Regions from separate parts of the Streptomyces sp. NBC_01450 genome, predicted to be linked through region 3. Evidence: riboswitches for the same ligand, from Rfam matches in the RefSeq annotation. Region 3 holds a riboswitch; each other region holds the start of a gene.
The links. A riboswitch is a leader RNA that binds a small molecule or an ion and turns the genes downstream of it on or off. The one in region 3 is predicted to bind cyclic di-AMP.

Region 1 (2,194 bases), 2.5 Mb from region 3:
GCGATCTGGCCCTCCAGGCCGAGGAGTTGATGCGCACTCGGCGGCTGCTGGAGGACATGCTCGTACGGCACACGGGGCAGAGTCCTGAACAGGTCTCCGCCGACATCGAGCGGGACAAGATCCTGGACGCACAGGCCGCGTTGGCGTACGGACTGGTGGACGGGATCATCCCCAGCCGCAAGACCTCGCGCACCGCGCCCGGTGCGAGGAACGCCACACCCGACGCGAGGTGATCCGCCGATGGTGCCCGAACTGCCCCCGCTGCCCGCGCTGACGCGTGCCGAGGCCGAGTTGATCGACCGTTACCTCGACGTGGTCGACCTTCTCGGCCGTATCAACCCGGCCAGGCCCGGAGACACCTACCGGGGGCTGCGCGCCGCCCAGGCGCTGGTCGCCAAGGCGGCGGAGCTGCGCGACGCCCTCGCACTGATGCATCAACGGGGCGAGAGCGAGGTGCACGCCCCGACGCTGGCACAGGCCCTGCGCGTCCTCGACGGTGAGCGGCGGGCGGCCCGCATCACCCTGCCACCCGACGCCGACAGTTGACGCATCCCCACCCGGGCCGCCGTCCGTGCCGAGTCAACAAGGCGTCTGGCCCGCGGTTCAAACGGACCAGATGGCGTACCCCCTGATGGAGTAATCACAGGTCCCTTCGGGGAACCGAAAAAGTTGCGCGACGGGTGTAGCCGCGAGGCGGAATGAGATGCTCCGGTGCTGGTACGAGCGTCGTCGGTGTCCTCAACATCGCCCGAACAGAGGGGTGTCCACCCGAACGGGTGAGTGGTGAGTAACCCCACAAATCGCCGGTTCCGCTCGGATATTCGGACCGTGATGCGTGAAGATCCCTTCCGACGACAAGCCCCCGCCACAGCGGCGGGGCGGTCCGGGCGGACGCCGAGTCCTGCCGCTGCCCGGATGACCGGTCGACAGAAGTGCATCGGCAGGAGTGGAGGACCCAGCACGACGGGTCGCCGGAGAGATCCGGGCGGTCCTTGGGGTGAAGCCGCGCAAGCGGCCGGGCTACTTCGCCAGCCCGAATCCGACAGGTCATCCTTCACAGGCGGCTGACGAAGGGTTGCGCATGACTGCGCTCAATCGTGTCCCGTCGCTGTGGACCCGGGCCGGTACGGCTTCGGCGCTCACCATCGCCGCCGTGGGCGGCAGCCTTGTGGTTCCTGGCGCCGCATCCGACGCCGAAGCGGCCACCCTGGCGACGAAGGCACTCCAGGTCGCGGCCTCCAAGAAGGGTTCCCCGTACCAGTTCGGCGCCGCCGGGCCACGCCGCTTCGACTGCTCCGGGCTCACGCTCTACTCGTTCAAGAAGGCGGGCAAGACGCTGCCTCGTACGGCCGCGGCGCAGTACAACAAGACGCACCACATCTCCGCGTCCCACCGCAAGGCCGGAGACCTGGTGTTCTTCCACTCGGGCCGGAACGTGTACCACGTCGGCATCTATGCCGGGAAGGGAAAGATCTGGCACTCCCCGAAGACCGGGGAGGTCGTGAAGCTGCAGAAGATCTGGACGAAGAGCGTCTGGTACGGCAGGGTCAGCTGACCCTGCCGAGGGGGTGCCGCAGGCCGGCACCCCCTCCGGGTCCCGCCCCAGGGCGTGAAACGTGGCTGGATCGGATACTCGTTCAGCATGGCTGAACCACCCCTCCCCGAGGAACGGCACGAGACGCCCCTCCAGCGCGCCGATCGCAACTTCGGCGAGCTGCTCCAGGAGCTGCGGGTCGCCCAGACCGGTGTGCAGATCCTCTTCGCGTTCCTGCTGACGCTGGCCTTCACCCCGCGCTTCCGGTCCCTCGACACCGTGCAGCGCACCACGTACGTCACCACGCTCCTGCTGGCCGTGGTCGCCGCCGCGCTGTTCATGGCTCCGGCCGCGCTGCACCGGTCGCTGTTCCGGCAGGGTGCGAAGGCGGCCATCGTGCGGGTCTCCTCCGTTCTGGCCAGGATCGGCATGGTTGTGCTCGTGCTGGCGCTGACGGGGTCGGTGCTGCTCGCCGTGGACGTGGCACTGGGACGGGCCGCCGGGATCGCCTCCGGCGCGGCCACCCTGCTCGTCTGTGTGGCGCTGTGGGGCGTCCTGCCCCGCCTGGTGCACCGTGCCGTCGTCAGGGCGGCAGCGGCTCCGAAAGAGCCACCACGCCGGGAAACGTGAGCGCGCGCCGAGCGGCCACGGCGCCCGGAA
Region 2 (2,194 bases), 4.7 Mb from region 3:
CGCCCTGCGGAGCGACCGGACACGCGCCCCGCGCCCGAAGGAACGCAGGGCACCGCCACCGCGGCGCCCCTTCCTCCTCATGAACCCGCACTCCGGCGGCGGCAAGGTGGCGAAGTTCGGACTGCGGGAGAAGGCGGAGCGGCTCGGCGCGCGGGTCGTGCTCCTCGACCCCGAGAAGCACCAGGACGTCACCGCGCTGGCCCGGGCCGCCGTCGCGGACGGCGCGGACCTGCTGGGCGTCGCCGGGGGTGACGGGACCCAGGCGCTGGTCGCGGCCGTCGCCGCCGAGCACGGTCTGCCGTTCCTGGTGGTCTCCGCCGGCACCCGTAATCACTTCGCGATGGATCTCGGCCTCGACCGCGACGACCCGGCGACCTGCCTGGACGCTCTCACCGACGGCGTGGAACTCCGCGTGGACCTGGGGTTCGCCGGCGGGCATCCGTTCGTCAACAACGCCTCCTTCGGCGCGTACGCGGCGGTCGTCCAGAGCCCCGCGTACCGCGACGACAAGATCGGCACCATCCTGGACCTCCTGCCCGACCTGCTCACCCGTCAGCGCGGGCCGCGACTGACCGCCCGCGCCGCCGACACGACGCTCGAGGCCCCGCAGGCCGTACTGGTGAGCAACAACCCGTACCGCACCAACGATCCGGCGGGCCTCGGCCGCCGCGAACGGCTCGACTCCGGGCTCCTGGGCGTCCTCGGCGTCACGGTGGACAGCGCGGCCGAGGCCGCCGCGCTCGTACTGGACCCCGCGCCGGACGGGCTCGCGGTCCTGACCACCCGTGAGGTGGTCATCGACGCCGACCGCGCGGAGATCGAGGCCGGCATCGACGGTGAGGCCCTGGTTCTGCCGGTACCGGTTCACTGCCGTGTCGAACCCGGCGCCCTGCGCGTCCGCGTCCCCAAGGAGCGGCCTGGTGTGCCCGAGGCCCAACCCCCCTTGGACTGGCGCCGGTTGGGCACGCTCGCGGCGACCATGGGGCGAACGGCGGTGGTACGACATCCTGGTCGCGCCGGGGACACGTAGACGAAGGTCACAATTACATATCGGACAGTTCGAGCTGCAATCTTCACACCAGGCACACAAATTGGCTAAGTTGGCGGCAGGACGCACGACTCCCTCCGGCGAACCTCGCCGGGTCGCGCGACCTCCGCCGAATCCGGTGCCCCCGTGGCAACCGGAACCGGGGACCCAACCGACCTTGGGGTGAATCGGCCCAACCGCCCGACCGGGCAAGGGCCGTAGGGCTGGCCTTCCGGAATCTTGCGCCCGAACCCGACAGCCGACTCGGTAGGCGGAGTACGGAAGGAGTACGGCTCCCATGGCGCCGGAACGAACGCCGCGCCCTGGAGGCACCAGCCTCCCTGGCATGCCCGACTCCGCACGCGCGGCGGCCCTCGACGGCGCGGACGGTCCGAGTCGCGAAGAGGTGCAGCAGCGCATCAGCTCCCTCTACGACCAGGCCGAGAACGCCGTCGGGTTCGTCAACGGGACCCGCGCGATGACCACGGGGAGCCGAGGCCGCGGCAACCCGGCGCCGGAAACCGCGCGTAGGCGCAGCGACCCCGCCCTCGACGACATCACCAAGACCTGGTTCGACGCGGCGCGCACACGGCTGGGTCCGTCCGCGCCGGCCAGGCTGCCGGCCGACCGGATGCCGGCCCCCCCGGCCGCGCGGCCCGCGAGCCCGGCGAGGCGTCCGGAGGACGGGGTCACCAACGGTGGGCGGGAGTTGACCGCCCGCCCCGTCCTGGAGCTGACCGCCGGACCTGCCGCCGAGGCGGCCGCCGGTCCCGTGGCCGAGTTGACGGCCAGAGCCGTCGCCGCGCTGCCGCCCGCGCCACAGCCTGTGCAGCAGGCCGCCGCGGCCCTGCTGCCCGCGTTGCCCGCCGGGCCCGGGCAGTCCTCGTTGAAGACGTCCAAGGAGAAGATCCAGCGGAAACTGGCGCTGGCCCGTGAGGTGGTGTCCAAGCACGCCGCACAGTGGAACCCGGGGCCCGCGGCGATCGAGTCGCGTCCGGCCGAGGTGGCCTGGCCCGCCCCGCAGGACCAGGCCGCCGAGGAGTGGCGGCATCAGCAGCCGGCCTCACTCGGCCCGGACATGTCCATCGGCGCGGGCACACCCCTGGCCACCGACATGTCCATGGGGGCGGGCATGCCTCCCGTCCGGACGATGTCCCCCGGCGCGAA
Region 3 (2,194 bases):
AGCTCAGCCAGGCGGACTGGGAGAAGTACGGCGGCCTCAACTACGCGCAGAGCGCCGACGAGGCCAGCCGCTCGCAGCAGATAGCCATCGCCGAGCAGCTCCTCGACGACCAGGGTGTCACCCCCTGGCCGACCTGTGGACCGCTCTCCGGGCTGAGCAGGAACTCGGGCGACGTCCTGGTCGACACAGGCGTGGCGAACGACTCGTCCGGCGAGTCGAAGTCATCCGGTTCGTCCAGTTCGTCCAGTTCGTCCGCCTCGTCCGGCTCGGGGTCCCATTCGTCTTCGTCTGGATCGTCTTCGTCCGGTTCGTCCTCGAAGGCGACCAAGAACACGACGAAGGCCGACACCGGCGGCACTCAGGGAACGGACAGCTCCGACACGGAAGCGACGAAGGGCGACAGCTCGGGCAACTCCGGCCAGGACGACGGCTCTTCCGATGCGTCCGAGAACGCGACGACCGGCGCCGGGCGCCACCGTGGCGGCACCGCGGACGAGAACACCACCGACAGCGCCGTGGACGGCCGTACCGACGACCCCTCCGGGCGGCACGCCTCGCGCGGCACCGGCGCCTCCCGTGATGTCGTCGACGGCTCGTACGTCGTGCGCGCCGGAGACAATCTCTGGACCATCGCCGACGCCCTTGACCTGGACGGCGGATGGTCCGAGCTCTACGACGCGAACAAGAAGACGGTCGGCGTCGACCCGGACCTCATCCTCCCCGGTCAGAGCCTTTCAGTTGGTGTCGAATCGGGCGAAAAGTAGGGGCAGTTCGCGTCACGGTTCGCTGTGTAATGTCCGGTTTGGTGCGAGTGAGAGATGGATCTCAAAGGCCCTGATCGTCTTTGGAATTCAACCGATCGACTGCTTACGGTCATCACCGCTCGCCACAGCGGGCCCCGACGGTCGCAACGCCGAATCCTGCCAACGGCCGTACGGGAACAGTCGACGCGTAAGCGCCGTAGGCAGGAGCGGGGGACCCAAGGTAAGTGCCGCATCCGGTAGTTGACCGGGAGCGGCTTGGGGTGAAGCCGTGCGCTCACAGCGCGCGGCCGGGCACTCACCCGCCCGAACCCGACAGCTCACCTCGCAGGCGTCGGTGAGGGGATCTCCTCATGCTGTTTTCCAGCAAGGGCAAGCGCCGCCGTTCGTCCAAGGCCACCCGTGTGGCCGCGCTCGCCGGTGTCACCGGTGTCGCCATCGCCGCTCCGCTGATGGCGGCCGGCAACGCCTCCGCCGCCACCACCTCCGAGTGGGACGCCGTCGCCCAGTGCGAGTCCGGCGGCAACTGGTCCATCAACACCGGCAACGGCTACTACGGCGGCCTGCAGTTCTCCGCCTCCACCTGGGCCGCGTACGGCGGCACCGCGTACGCCGCGACCGCCGACCAGGCCTCCAGGTCGCAGCAGATCACCATCGGCGAGAAGGTCCTCGCCGCGCAGGGCAAGGGCGCCTGGCCGACCTGTGGCACGGGCCTGTCGAGCGCCGCGTACACCGGTGGTGCGAGCGCCCCGTCGACCTCGTCGTCCTCGAACGGCTCCTCGTCGAACAGCTCGCCGAGCACCAGCACCACCACCCGGTCGACGGACACCGCCGCCTCCCGTTCGGCGTCCCGCCCGGCCGCCGAGAAGACCGTCTCCACCCCGACCGGCAAGAAGGTCAAGAAGGGTGACGGCGAGTACAAGGTCGTCAAGGGTGACAGCCTCAGCTCGATCGCCGAGAAGAAGAAGGTCAAGGGCGGCTGGCAGCGGCTGTTCAAGCTGAACAGGGACATCATCGACGACGCTGACTTCATCTACCCGGGTCAGCAGCTTCACCTCAGCTGAATGACAGGTCCCGCATAGAAGGGGTCTCCACACTGGAGACCCTCGTGAGGTCCTACCCCCGTCCCCACGGGCTCCCCGCTCCGGTGCGTGTTCCCCCGTACGCATCGGAGCGGGGCTTTTCGTTCCCGGATTCCCGCACCCGGATTTTCGTACCCGTTTTTGTTCCGTTCTGGAACAATGTGTACGTTCAGTTCTGCCCAAGGGGTGGGCGACCGGCTGGCCGATCCCCCCGGGGCGGTTAGGCTCATGTCGCGAAGCCATCACAGGCTCCGCGTACCCGCGTCACATCCCAGAAGGAGATGCTCGTGCCGTCCATCGACGTCGTCGTAGCCCGGGAAATCCTGGACTCCCGAGGCAACCCCACGGTCG
Region 4 (2,194 bases), 1.9 Mb from region 3:
ACACCTGCACGCGCGCGGAGGGCTCGAAAACAGCCACACGCGCGCGTGCACCCGGAGAAATCGGCTCAGGATCCGCGCAGGATCAGCTGAGGATCAGCTCGGGAAACGCTCAGGCCGGCCGCACCACGCTGTGGATGATCGACGCGCCACCGTAGTAGATCGACTCCTCGCGGACATAGGCGCCGGGCTTCGGGGCGTGGATCATCATGCCGTTGCCGATGTAGATGCCGACGTGGCTGACGTCGTCGTAGAAGAAGACCAGGTCGCCGGGCCGGGCATCGGTCAGGGAGACCGTTGTGCCGGCGTTCACCTGGTCGGTGGTGACGCGCGGGAGGGTGACGCCGGCGGCCTTCCAGGCGGCCTGGGTGAGGCCGGAGCAGTCGTAGGAGCCGGGCCCGGTCGCGCCCCAGACGTACGGCTTGCCGATCTGGGTGCGGGCGAAGGCGAGGGCCTTGTCGGCCTTGGCGGTGTACGAGGAGTCGGTGGCCGAACTCCCGGAGGTGGCGGTGGAGCCAGTGGTCCCGGAGCCGGTCTGCTGCTGGGCGGCCGCCTCCTGGGCCTTCTTCTCCGCCGCGGCCTGCTGCTGGGCCAGCTCCGCCGCCTTGCGGTCGGCCGCTTCCTGCTTCTTCTTCTCGATCGCGGCGAGCCGCGTCTTCTCCTCGGCGGTCAGCTTCGAGAGCAGGTCGCGCGCCTCGGCGAGCTTGCGCTGGACGTCGGCCTTGGACGTCTTCAGCGCGCTCTGCGTCGTGGTGAGCGTCCGCAGGCTCTCGGAGGCCTCCGTGCGCTTCTTGGTGGTGGCGGCCTGCTCGGTGACGTAGTCGTCGACGGCCGCCTTCTGGCGGGTGGTCAGACGGTCCATCAGCTGGGTCTGGTCGAAGTAGTCCTGCGGATTGTCGGCCAGCAGGAGGCTCGCGGTGTCGGGAGCCGCGGCGCCGGTGCGGTACTGCGCCGCGGCGAACGAACCCAACTCCTCGCGCGCGGTGTTGAGCTTCTCGGTGCGCTGGGCCACGTCGTCGAGGAGGGAGGCGACGCGCTTGCGCTGCTGGGCGGTCTTCTCCCTGGTCGCGTTGTAGTTCTCGGTCGCCGTCTCCGCCTGGTGGTAGAGGTCGTCGACCTTCTTCTCGACCTCTTCAATGCTCGGCTTGGAATCGGCCGAGGGCGCGGCGTTCGCCGTCTGGGAGAGCAGGGCCACGGAGGTGAGGGCCGCCGTGGCGAGGACGGGGGTCCGTATACCCGCTATGCGCGTACCCGTAGGACTCGACTTGCGATGCGACGCCAAGGGTGGCGACTCCTTCCGTCATCCGCCTACCGAGTTAGCTGTCGGGTTCGGGCGGGTGCTTCCGGAAGGTTTGCCCTACGGTCCTTGCCCCGCAGGGCGGTTGGACCGATTCACCCCAAGGTCGGTTGGGTCCCCGGCTCCGGCTGCCACGCGGGCGCACCGGACTCGGCGGAGGCCGCACGGCCCGGCGATGTTCGCCGGTTGGGTCGAGCGGCCTGCCCGGCACGCTAGCCAACTCATAAGCGTTCTGTGAAGTTTGATGTGCGATATGCCCGATACATTTTCGTGACCTTGATCTCGGGGCCATTGATCGTCGCTGACCGTATTGAATCGATCCTGAACGGTGACGGCGCCTTCGTACGGGAAAGGGATCATGTGCGGTCGTGGAAAAACCGGTCGGGTTTCCGGGGTGGCCGCGGGTTGTCAGTGCGGCCGCCTAGACTCGGAGAGCGATGAGCAGCCTCTTTGATGACAGCTTTCTGGCGGACCTCCAGCCTTCCGGGGCCCACGAGGAAGAGCCCCCGCCGCCGCCCGAGGACGCGGCGCCGGAGCCGCTTCCGGACGACCTGTTCGGCGGCCGCTTCGACGCGCCCGCGAGCCGGGACACGTACTACCGCGACGGCGCGCACCGCCCCGCCGTGGACCCGGCGGCCCTGCTGGACGGGCTGAACGAGAACCAGCGCGCGGCCGTGGTGCACTCCGGCTCCCCGCTGCTCATCGTGGCCGGCGCGGGCTCCGGCAAGACGCGGGTGCTCACGCACCGCATCGCCCATCTGCTGGGCGAGCGCCATGTCCACCCCGGCCAGATCCTCGCGATCACCTTCACGAACAAGGCCGCCGGCGAGATGAAGGAGCGCGTCGAGCAGCTGGTCGGCCCGCGCGCGAACGCGATGTGGGTGATGACCTTCCACAGTG

Region 1: linked by a shared signal. The riboswitch ahead of OG568_RS41100 (C40 family peptidase) and the one ahead of OG568_RS30160 (transglycosylase family protein) in region 3 are both predicted to bind cyclic di-AMP.
Region 2: linked by a shared signal. The riboswitch ahead of OG568_RS09225 (C40 family peptidase) and the one ahead of OG568_RS30160 (transglycosylase family protein) in region 3 are both predicted to bind cyclic di-AMP.
Region 4: linked by a shared signal. The riboswitch ahead of OG568_RS21450 (C40 family peptidase) and the one ahead of OG568_RS30160 (transglycosylase family protein) in region 3 are both predicted to bind cyclic di-AMP.

What each region holds. Positions count from the first base shown of each region.
Region 1 covers NZ_CP109480.1:9,231,443-9,233,636, reverse strand. Annotated here, with positions in the region: gene OG568_RS41110 (ATP-dependent Clp protease proteolytic subunit) at 1-233, shown strand, start outside; gene OG568_RS41105 (hypothetical protein) at 241-546, shown strand; cyclic di-AMP (ydaO/yuaA leader) riboswitch at 924-1,078, shown strand; gene OG568_RS41100 (C40 family peptidase) at 1,082-1,555, shown strand; gene OG568_RS41095 (DUF6328 family protein) at 1,643-2,164, shown strand.
Region 2 covers NZ_CP109480.1:2,001,310-2,003,503, forward strand. Annotated here, with positions in the region: gene OG568_RS09220 (diacylglycerol/lipid kinase family protein) at 1-1,030, shown strand, start outside; cyclic di-AMP (ydaO/yuaA leader) riboswitch at 1,146-1,317, shown strand; gene OG568_RS09225 (C40 family peptidase) at 1,374-2,194, shown strand, end outside.
Region 3 covers NZ_CP109480.1:6,746,608-6,748,801, forward strand. Annotated here, with positions in the region: gene OG568_RS30155 (transglycosylase family protein) at 1-764, shown strand, start outside; cyclic di-AMP (ydaO/yuaA leader) riboswitch at 947-1,110, shown strand; gene OG568_RS30160 (transglycosylase family protein) at 1,115-1,825, shown strand; gene eno (phosphopyruvate hydratase) at 2,125-2,194, shown strand, end outside.
Region 4 covers NZ_CP109480.1:4,824,236-4,826,429, reverse strand. Annotated here, with positions in the region: gene OG568_RS21450 (C40 family peptidase) at 110-1,279, opposite strand; cyclic di-AMP (ydaO/yuaA leader) riboswitch at 1,288-1,460, opposite strand; gene pcrA (DNA helicase PcrA) at 1,732-2,194, shown strand, end outside.